DNA from 3 places in the Streptomyces sp. NPDC016677 genome. Region 3 is predicted to be linked to each of the others. Evidence: riboswitches for the same ligand, from Rfam matches in the RefSeq annotation. Region 3 holds a riboswitch; each other region holds the start of a gene.
The links. Region 3 has a riboswitch for cyclic di-AMP ahead of ACZ3IG_RS27715 (transglycosylase SLT domain-containing protein). Riboswitches for the same ligand answer to the same signal wherever they lie in the genome.

Region 1: another riboswitch for cyclic di-AMP. It lies ahead of ACZ3IG_RS16165 (M23 family metallopeptidase); the one in region 3 lies ahead of ACZ3IG_RS27715 (transglycosylase SLT domain-containing protein).
Region 2: another riboswitch for cyclic di-AMP. It lies ahead of ACZ3IG_RS09090 (M23 family metallopeptidase); the one in region 3 lies ahead of ACZ3IG_RS27715 (transglycosylase SLT domain-containing protein).

What each region holds. Positions count from the first base shown of each region.
Region 1 covers NZ_JBVHEO010000005.1:7,213-10,397, forward strand. Annotated here, with positions in the region: gene ACZ3IG_RS16160 (PrsW family intramembrane metalloprotease) at 1-892, shown strand, start outside; gene ACZ3IG_RS16165 (M23 family metallopeptidase) at 951-1,997, opposite strand; cyclic di-AMP (ydaO/yuaA leader) riboswitch at 2,010-2,167, opposite strand; gene ACZ3IG_RS16170 (PP2C family protein-serine/threonine phosphatase) at 2,403-3,185, opposite strand, start outside.
Region 2 covers NZ_JBVHEO010000002.1:845,913-849,097, forward strand. Annotated here, with positions in the region: gene ACZ3IG_RS09085 (SGNH/GDSL hydrolase family protein) at 1-552, opposite strand, end outside; gene ACZ3IG_RS09090 (M23 family metallopeptidase) at 781-1,617, opposite strand; cyclic di-AMP (ydaO/yuaA leader) riboswitch at 1,622-1,782, opposite strand; gene ACZ3IG_RS09095 (tyrosine-protein phosphatase) at 2,204-3,001, shown strand; gene ACZ3IG_RS09100 (DUF6126 family protein) at 3,027-3,146, opposite strand; gene ACZ3IG_RS09105 (helix-turn-helix domain-containing protein) at 3,143-3,185, opposite strand, start outside.
Region 3 covers NZ_JBVHEO010000013.1:94,349-97,533, forward strand. Annotated here, with positions in the region: gene ACZ3IG_RS27710 (polyprenyl synthetase family protein) at 1-381, opposite strand, end outside; cyclic di-AMP (ydaO/yuaA leader) riboswitch at 1,187-1,374, shown strand; gene ACZ3IG_RS27715 (transglycosylase SLT domain-containing protein) at 1,379-1,897, shown strand; gene ACZ3IG_RS27720 (HAD family hydrolase) at 1,891-2,709, opposite strand; gene ACZ3IG_RS27725 (GNAT family N-acetyltransferase) at 2,940-3,185, shown strand, end outside.

The DNA of each region.
Region 1 (3,185 bases), on a different contig from region 3:
CGCGAAGGCCGCCGCCGTCCTGCTGGTCTACCTCTTCCGCCGGCACGACGTCACCGGGCTCCTCGACGGCGTTGTCCTGGCCGGCTTCACCGCCACCGGCTTCGCGTTCACCGAGAACATCCTCTACCTGGGCAACGCGTTCGGCACCGACCAGCTCACCGGGGGCAGCGGCATCGCCTCCGTCACCGCGGCGACGTTCTTCGTCCGCGTCGTCATGTCGCCGTTCGCGCACCCGCTGTTCACGGTGCTCACCGGCCTCGGCTTCGGTCTCGCCGCCCTGCGCGGCGAGAGCCGCCGGGCCGGGCGCGTCCTGCTCCCGCCGGCCGGCCTGCTGCTCGCGATGGGCATGCACGCGCTGTGGAACGGCTCCTCGGCCCTCGGGGAGTACGGCTTCTTCCTCGTGTACGCGACGTTCATGGTGCCGGTGTTCGGGCTGCTGACCTGGCTGGCGGTCTGGTCCCGGCAGCGCGAACTGGTCACCGTACGCGCCGAACTGCCCGCCTACGCGGCGGCCGGCTGGCTGACCCCGGCGGAGCCGTACGCGCTCGGCTCGATGCGGGCCCGGCGCCTCGCCCGTGCGCACGCCCGGCGCCACGCCGGGAAGGAGGCGGCACGGACGGTGGCGGAGTACGAGGCGTACGCGACCGAGCTGGCGTTCCTGCGGCACCGGGGCCGGCGCGGCCGGGCGGGCGCCGACTTCGTCGTACGGGAGCGGGCGTTGCTGCACGAGCTGTGGCGCCGCCGGGAGACGGCACGCCCGGCGCTGGCCCACGCGGCACGGGCCACGGCCCCGCCGACGCCGGCACCGCACCAGTACCCCAGGTACCAGCAGTACCAGCAGTACCAGCTCTACGCGCACCATCCGTACGCGCCCGTGAACCGGCAGCCCTGACGTCGGGGGGTCGCCGTCAGGACCGCCGGGGATCAGGTGTCCCGGACAAGGGGACGGCTCAGGGGGTGAGGCCCTTGCTCTGCAGCCAGGCCATCGGATCGATGCCGGAGGTGGAGCCGTCCGGGTGGACCTCCAGGTGGAGGTGGGCGCCCGTGACGTTGCCGGTGGCGCCGACGCGGCCGATGACGTCGCCGGTGCTGACCTTCTGGCCGACGCTGACGCTGATCGAGGACTGGTGGCAGAACCACACCTCGGTGCCGTCGTCGAGGGTGAGGATCGTGCGGTAGCCGTAGGAGCCCGCGTACCCGGCCTCGGTGATGGTCCCGGAGTGCACGGCCTTGATGAGGGTGCCTGCGGGCGCGGCGAAATCGAGGCCGGTGTGGTAGCCGGAGGACCAGTAGGCGCCGGCCTGCCCGTAGCTGGAGGTGATGGTGTACGAGGAGGTCGGCAGCGCGTACTGCTTGGCCAGCTGGGCGAGCCGCGCGGCCTCGGCCTTCCGCGCGGCCTCCGCCGCCGCCTTCTTCTTGGCGGCGGCGGCCTTGGCCTCGGCCTTCTTCTCGGCCTCGGCGGCGGCAGCGGCGGCCTTCTTCTCGGCGGCGGCAGCAGCCTCTTCGGCGGCCTTGGTCTCGACCTGGTTCTGCTGCTGCTCGGCCTGCGCCATGATCCGGGCGCGGAGCGACTCACCGGCGGTGGTCGTGCCCTCCTCGGTGTCGTCCGAGGCGACGGCGGCGATGCTGCTGAGCGGCGTGGCCGACCCCTCGTCCGCCGTGTCTCCGGCGGACTCGTCGTCCGAGATGATCGAGCCCACGGACGGCAGGTCGGGCATGGAGATCGACACCGGCGGCTTGCCGGTCTGCGCGCTGGCCATGCCGCCGGCGCCCACGGCCGCTATGACGCCGACGCCGAGGACGGTGGAGCTGCGGGCCAGTCCGCCGCGCTGCTTGGCGACCCGGTGCTTGCCGCGCACGGGACGGACGGTGTCGGCGGTGGGGTTCCACTCTTCGAAGGGGCCCTCGTCGGGGCGGAAGGCGCCGTAGCCGAAGGTTGCGGGGTCGTGCTGGTTCGGCACGAACGGGGCCTCGGGGGCAGGCCGGTTGGACGCCACGTGGGCGTGCTCCTTTCCTTCCGTCTCCGCCTACCGGGTTAGCTGACGGGTTCGGAGCGGGAAGGTCTCCTACGCGCGTATACAGGCCGTGTCTCCACGGTCGGATACGCCCGATTCACCCCAAGGTGGTGGTTCCCCGGTTCCCTTACGGGATTCGGCGCGTGCGCACGGAGCCGCCTTCTGTGACGGCTGGGACGACCGCGCTGCGTTATCGAACGTTAATAGAAGCGGGGCGCTGTTTCCAAGCCGTTCCTCTTGATCATTAAGCTTCTCGGCCGGGAGCAAGGCCGCACGGAGGGCGAAAACGGGGCGAGTTGACCGCGTTTCAGTACACCCGCACAGCGGTCGGTTCCGCCGCTTGAAACTGACCGTGCATCAATTGTTATGCGGAGGGCTCCCACCCCATCACCCTTCGTGACCACAGGCGCCCCCGGACTCGTCCAGGCCACCGGACTCGTCGGCGCCGCCCGGATCGGGCCGCCGTACGGCGAGCAGCGCCATGTCGTCCGCCATCCCGCCCCCGGAGTGCCGGCGCACGTCCTCGGCGAGGGTGTCCAGCAGGTCACCCGGATGCCGGAAGCGCCGGCCACCGAGCCGCGCCACCGGATCGTAGAACTCGCCCCGGGCGTCCCGGGCCTCGGTCACCCCGTCGGTGTAGAGCAGCAGCGTGGCCCCGGCGGGGAAGGCGGTCTCCTCCGCGCGGTCCGGCCACACGCCCAGTTCCCCCATGCCGAGCGGCAGCGCCGCGTCCCGCGTGGTCAGGGCGCGCAGGCTGCCGTCGGCGTGGCACAGCAGGGGCGGCGGATGCCCCCGGTTGACGACGCGGGCCACCCCGTCGCCGTGCGGGAGTTCGACGAGGACGGCGGTGGTGAACCCCTCGAAGGCGTCCAGTCCCTCGCGCCGGGTGCCCTCGCGGGCCAGCGCCCGCTCCAGCCGCTGCGCCACCGCCTCCAGCGTCGACTCCTGCTCGGCGGCCTCCCGGAACGCCCCGATCACGACGGCGACGGCGGCCACCGCGCCCATCCCCTTGCCCCGCACGTCCCCGACGATCATCCGCACCCCGCGCGGGCTGTCCTGCACCGCGTACAGGTCGCCGCCGATGAAGGCGTCCGCCTGCGCGGCCTCGTAGCAGGCGGCGATCTCGAAGCCGCCGAGCCGTTCGGCGGGCTCGGGCAGCACCGCGCGCTG
Region 2 (3,185 bases), on a different contig from region 3:
CAGCGCCACGCGCGTGTGCCCCTCGGGCGAGAGGTGCAGCCGGTCGGTGTCCCAGGCGCGGCGGTCCTGGATGCTGCGCAGCGACCACAGGTCCAGCACCGGGCAGCCGTAGCGGTCGGCGACGGCCCGTACATGTCCGTTGTACGTGGCGATCTTGCCCCGCAGGTGCTTGAGGACGGGCATCCGGCGGGTGTCGAAGCCGGTCGTCACCATGACCGTGCCGGCCGTCGCGGTGAGCGCGGCCACCGCCCGCTCGAACCGCTCGGCCACCTCGTCGGGGTCGGTGCCGGGCCGGAGGATGTCGTTGCCGCCCGCGCAGAAGGAGACCAGGTCCGGTGCGAGATCGACCGCCTGGGGCACCTGGTCCGCCACGATCTGGTCGAGCAGCTTTCCGCGTACGGCGAGGTTGGTGTACGTGAAGTCGCCCTCGGGCCGCCGGTCCGCGAGCAGAACAGCGAAGCGGTCGGCCCAGCCGACGAACGCCCCGTCGGGGCCGCGATCACCGACACCTTCGGTGAAGCTGTCCCCCACCGCCACGTACGACCCGATCACTGCTCTCTTGTCACTCTTCGAATCGTCTGCCACGTCGGCCCATGATTCACCTTGGATTGTGACCTACGCGACCGTAGGAAGGGGTTGACGGGCGGTGAGAAAGGCCACTCCTAAAGTGTTGGCCAATTCCGGAATAACTGAGCCACGTTCCCCGGGCCACACAGGACACCGAAGGCCGGACCCGGCGATCGGGGTCCGGCCTCCGGCGGGCGCGGGCGGCGGGCGGCGTCAGACGGAGACGCCCTTCGACCTGAGGTAGGCGAGCGGGTCGATGTCCGAGCCGTAGTCCGGCGTGGTGCGGATCTCGAAGTGCAGGTGCGGGCCGGTCACGTTGCCGGTGGCGCCGGAGAGACCGACCTGCTGTCCGGCCGTCACGGAGTCGCCGCTGGAGACGGAGAGCGAGGACAGGTGGGCGTACTGGGCGTAGGTGCCGTCCGCGAGCTTGATGACGACCTGGTTGCCGTACGCGCCGCCCCAGCCGGCGGTGACGACCGTGCCCGCGCCGACGGCCTTCAGCGAGGTGCCGGTCGGGACGACGAAGTCGGTGCCGGTGTGGTAGCCGCTGGACCACATGCCGCCGGACTGGTGGTACGGGGTGCCGACGGTGCCGCCGTCGACGGGGGCCACGAAGCCGGCGGAGCTGTCCGCGGTGTCCGACGCAGGCTGCGCCGTCTTCTTCTCCGCGGCGCCCGCGGTGTCCGCGGTGTCCGCGGCGGAGTCGGCGCTCGCCGCTGCCTTGCCGCCGATGGTGAGCTTCAGACCGGGACGGATCAGCGACGGGTCGTCACCGACGGCGTCGCGGTTGTCCTCGTAGAGCTTCTTCCAGCCGCCGCTGACGTCCTCGGCGTCGGCGATCTTCGCCAGCGAGTCACCGGCGCGGACGGTGTAGGTCTGCGCGTCCTTCACGGCGGCGGACTGCGCCGAAGCGGACTGCGCGGGAGCGGCGTGGGCGCCGGCGGCCCCCAGGAGCGGCAGGGCGAGTGCGGCGCCGCCGGTTCCGGCGACGGCGAGGGTGCGGGTCAGGCGCTGGGTCTTGGTACGGCGGTGCTTACCCTTCGCGGGCATGACGAATTCCTCTCCGGCGCCTGCGAGGTGAGCTGTCGGGTGCGGGCTGGAGCTGCCCGGCCGCGCCGGAAGAGCGCGGCTTTACCCCTAGCCGTCCCGGGAACCGGAACAGGCGGTCGTACCTGTGGGTCCCCCGCTCCTGCCGCGTACGGGTGGTGAGTGGGTGTGGTCTCCGGGCGGCGGCAGGATTAGGCGTCCGCCCGGATCGGTGGTGAACGTAAGGGACCAGGACGCACAGGGACAAGCGAGGGATTACCGGTGCAGGTGTTTCACATGATCCTTTGGGGGAATGATCCGTCACCCTCCGTCGATGGCGGGAATTGCGTGGGAGGCGAACACCCTTGAAAAGCACCCGCATTACGTGAACATGAGGGGCGACGTACGGTCACGGATATGACGCTGCTCACGCGGGCCCGCGCCAGCGACTTTTATTCCAGAGCGAGTTGGGGAGAATGCTCCAATTCGGACAGACGCATCAGAAGTCACACAGAGGGACAACCAGGACTCTTTCGAGGGTCGGAATGCCGTATCGTCGGGCGCACCCGCCGTCGAACAGCGGCAGCGGAGCCGAATGGGAGGAGTCCTCGTGACGCAACAGGTCCCGTCGACCGAGCCGGAGCTGGCCGGGGTACGCAATTTCCGTGACGTGGGCGGCCTGCCGGCCACGGACGGACGGCGGGTGCGGTTCGGCGTGCTGTTCCGCAGCGGCCACCTCGCCCACGCGACCGCCGAGGACGCGGCGTTCCTCGCGGGTCTGGGCCTGCACACCGTCTTCGACTTCCGCAACGCGGCCGACCAGAAGCTCGAAGGCCCCGACGTGACCCTGCCGGGCGTGCGCAATGTGAACCTGCCGCTGTCCGACCCCGCCGACGGCGCCGAGTTCTGGACGATGGTCCGCGACGGCGACCTGGACCAGCTGCGGGAGATCCTCGCGGACGGCAAGGGCGCCGACCGGATGATCGCCTCGTACCGCTCGATCATCACGGACCGCACCGCAGAGCACTCCCAGGTGCTGCACGCGCTCGCCGAGGACAGCGTCCCGGCCCTGATGCACTGCGCGGCCGGCAAGGACCGCGCGGGCCTGTCCATCGCGGTGACGCTGCTCGCGCTGGGCGTCGAGCGGGAGGCGATCGTCGAGGACTACCTGAAGTCCAACGAGAAGCACCGCCGTTACAAGGTCAAGCGCAGCGGCTCCGCGGACTCGGCCTACTCCCCCGAGGTCATGGAACTGCTCAGCCCCCTGTTCGACGCGCGCGCCGAGTACCTGACGGCGGCCTTCGAGACGATCGAGCGGACCTGGGGCGACGTCGACACCTATCTGGAGCGGGGCCTGCGGATCACCCCGGGGACCCGGGACCGGCTGCGCGACCGGTTCCTCGACTAGGCGGCGTCCGCGAAGGCCCAGGACGTCACTTCGCGCCCACCTCGAAGAGCAGGTACACGAAGGCCGCGAAGACGTGGCCGACGGCGATGTAGACGATGAGCCTTACCCACAGGGCGCGGGGGAACTTCTCCTCGATGTCACTCATGGGGTGCCTCCGGTGAGCGGCCCCAGGCACAGTGTGGCC
Region 3 (3,185 bases):
GGCGAAGAGGAAGTCGCCGGTCAGGACCGCGACGGAGTTGTCCCAGCGGGTGTTGGCGCTGGGCACCCCGCGCCGCACCGCGGCCTCGTCCATCACGTCGTCGTGGTACAGCGTGGCGAGGTGGGTCAGCTCCACGACCACCGCCGAGGGCACCACACCCGGGGCGTAGGGGTCGCCGAACTGCGCCGCGAGCATCACCAGCAGCGGCCGGAACCGCTTGCCGCCCGCCCGCACCAGATGCTGGGCGGCCTCCGTGATGAAGGGCACCTCGCTCTTGGTTGCCTCCAGCAGTCCTTCCTCGACTGCCGCCATTCCGGCCTGGACATCGGCTTCCAGAGCCTGGTCCCGCACGCTCAGCCCGAACGGCCCGACGACGGTCACGAGGGGTCTCCTGTCTGCTGGTGTCTACTCGCGGTTACACGGCTGGTCGATAGGTCGCTGCCATCACTCAAGTCAGCGTATCCGGTCACGTTTCGATCACCGATAGCGCCCACCGTTACAGGCCGGTCGGTATCAGATCATGAACTGTATGTTTTTGATCAGGTGATATGAGCGGACATGGATCGACTTCGCGGGGCGGCCGGGGCACGCCGACGCCGCGATTCCCTCTGGACCCCTCCTGGACCCCTCGGAGACTCCCCGGCCCCGCCGGTCCCGCCACCGGTCCACCAAGGCTGCGTCGAGGGCCCAGCGAAGGCCCACCGGGAATCCATCGAAGATCCCACCACTCCTCCCAACGTCGCGCGACCCGGGAACGTCACCCATTCGACCTACAGACCCCGTTACAGACCCCCGTTCCAGACCCCCGCCCCAGCCCTCGTTCCAGACCCCCGCCCCAGCCCTCGTTCCCGCTGCCGGGCGAGTCAGGCGGGCGCTCCCGCCACGACGACGGTCACCCCTGGCCAGTAAAAACCAAGTTGACCTCATTGCCCGATTTGCCCCGCTCGTCGACGCCAGTGACTTGACTCACGCCGCCGCCCGACCGCACACCGCCGCCCACGCACCCCCCATCCCCTTGCCCCGTACGCCAGTTGACCCTTGCCACTCGCAAAGGATCAAGTACCCCAAATGCCTCAGACCAAGGTCAACAGGCACGTTAGGTGATTCCGGCACTTGTTCCGGACATGTGCTGTCGCATACGTTCCCGGCCTGTCGAGCGGACGCCGAATCCTGCCACCGCCCGACGCACACGCATCCGACTCATTCACGGCAGGAGCGGGGGACCCAGGTAAGTCGCCGCGCCGGTCACCGGACGTCACCCGACGTCCCGGAGGACCGGAGCGGCTCGGGGTGAAGCCGGGCCCGACAGGGCACGGCCGGGCACCTCCCCGCCCGAACCCGACAGCTCACCTCGCAGGCGTATGGAGAGGACCGCACCATGCCCGCAAAGGCTCTCCGGCACGCCGCCGGCGCCAACCGTCTCGTCCGCAAGCTCGCCCTCGCCGGTGCCGGCGCCGCCGTACTGGCGCTGCCGATCGCCGGCGCCGCCAGCGCGTCCGCCGCCCCGGCCGCCGTCCCCGCCGCCGACTCGACCACGGCGACCACCACGGCCGCCCTGACCGCGGCCAACGGCTACAGCAACAACCTCGACGGCTGGATCCGCCAGTCGCTCGACATCATGGCCGAGAAGGGCATCCCGGGCTCGTACGACGGCATCTACCGCAACATCATGCGGGAGTCGTCCGGCAACCAGTTCGCGATCAACAACTGGGACATCAACGCCATCAACGGCACCCCGTCCAAGGGCCTGCTCCAGGTGATCAAGCCGACCTTCGACGCGTACCACGTCGAAGGCACCTCCTGGGACATGTACGACCCGGTCGCCAACATCACCGCCGCCTGCAACTACGCGGCCGACCGGTACGGCTCCATGGACAACGTCTACAGCGCCTACTGAGCCCGGCCTCGGGCGAAGAGTCGTTCGAGGACGACGGCCACGCCGTCGTCCTCGTTCGACAGGGTGACCTCGTCGGCGACCGCCCGCAGTTCCGGGTGGGCGCCGGCCATGGCGACGCCGTGGGCCGCCCACCGGAACATGGGGATGTCGTTGGGCATGTCCCCGAAGGCGACCGTGCGCTCCGGGCTCAGCCCCAGGCGCTCCGCCGCCAGCTCCAGACCGGTCGCCTTGGTGACACCGCACGGCTGGAGTTCGACCGTCCCCGGCCCCGACATGGTGACCGTCGCCAGCGACCCGACCACCGCGCGGGCCGTCGCCGCCAGCTCGTCGTCGGACAGGTCAGGGTGGCGCAGCAGCACCTTGCTGATGGGCGCCGCCCACAGGTCGTCCCGCCGGCCGACCCGCACCGCGGGCAGTGTGGGGTGCGGCATCAGGTACCCGGGCTCGATCAGCGTGAGCCCGTCCACCCCGTCCTGGTCGACGGCGGCGTACACCTCGCCGACCTCGGCCTCGATCTTGCCGAGCGCGGTCTCGGCCAGTTCCCGGTCCAGGGTGACCGACCACAGCATCCGGTCCGCGCCGGCGTCGTACACCTGCGCGCCCTGTCCGCACACCGCGAGCCCCCCGCAGCCGAGGTCGCCGAGGAGCGCGCGCACTCTGGGCGCCGGGCGTCCCGTCACCACCAGGTGGTGCGCGCCGGCCCCGGTCACCCGCGCGAGCGCGGCGAGCGACCGCTCGGAGACGGTGTCGTCGCCGCGCAGCAGCGTTCCGTCCAGATCGGTGGCGACGAGATCGTATGCGGTGGGGTTCATGATCAGAGAATACGGACGTCGCGCGCCCTCGACTCACCGTCGTCAAGCGCACGTTCCCGACGCGGATGTCCGAAACCTGACGCATCACCGGCTAAAGGCGGTTGAAGCGCTGTGCACCGGTTGGCAACAACATGCTCCGCTCTCTACCGCTCCGAGGGGCCCCAGGGGTACTTTCCTTCTGTCCAGGGGGACTTGATCGGGGGGTCGAGTTGAGCAGCGGACACATTCGTGTGCTGAGGCCGGAGGAACTGGGCGAGGGGGAACGGGAGCACTGGCGGGAGCTGCGCGCCAAGTCGCACGCCCCTCGCAACCCTTTCATGGAACCGGAGTTCACCGAGGCCGTGGGCCGGGTACGCCCGGCGGCGCGGGTGGCGGTGCTGTACGAGGGCGGCGAGAGCGCCGGTTTCCTGCCGTACGAGCGCGGACCGCTGGGGCAGGGGCGCGCCATCGGCCTCGGGGTGTCGGACTGCCAAGGG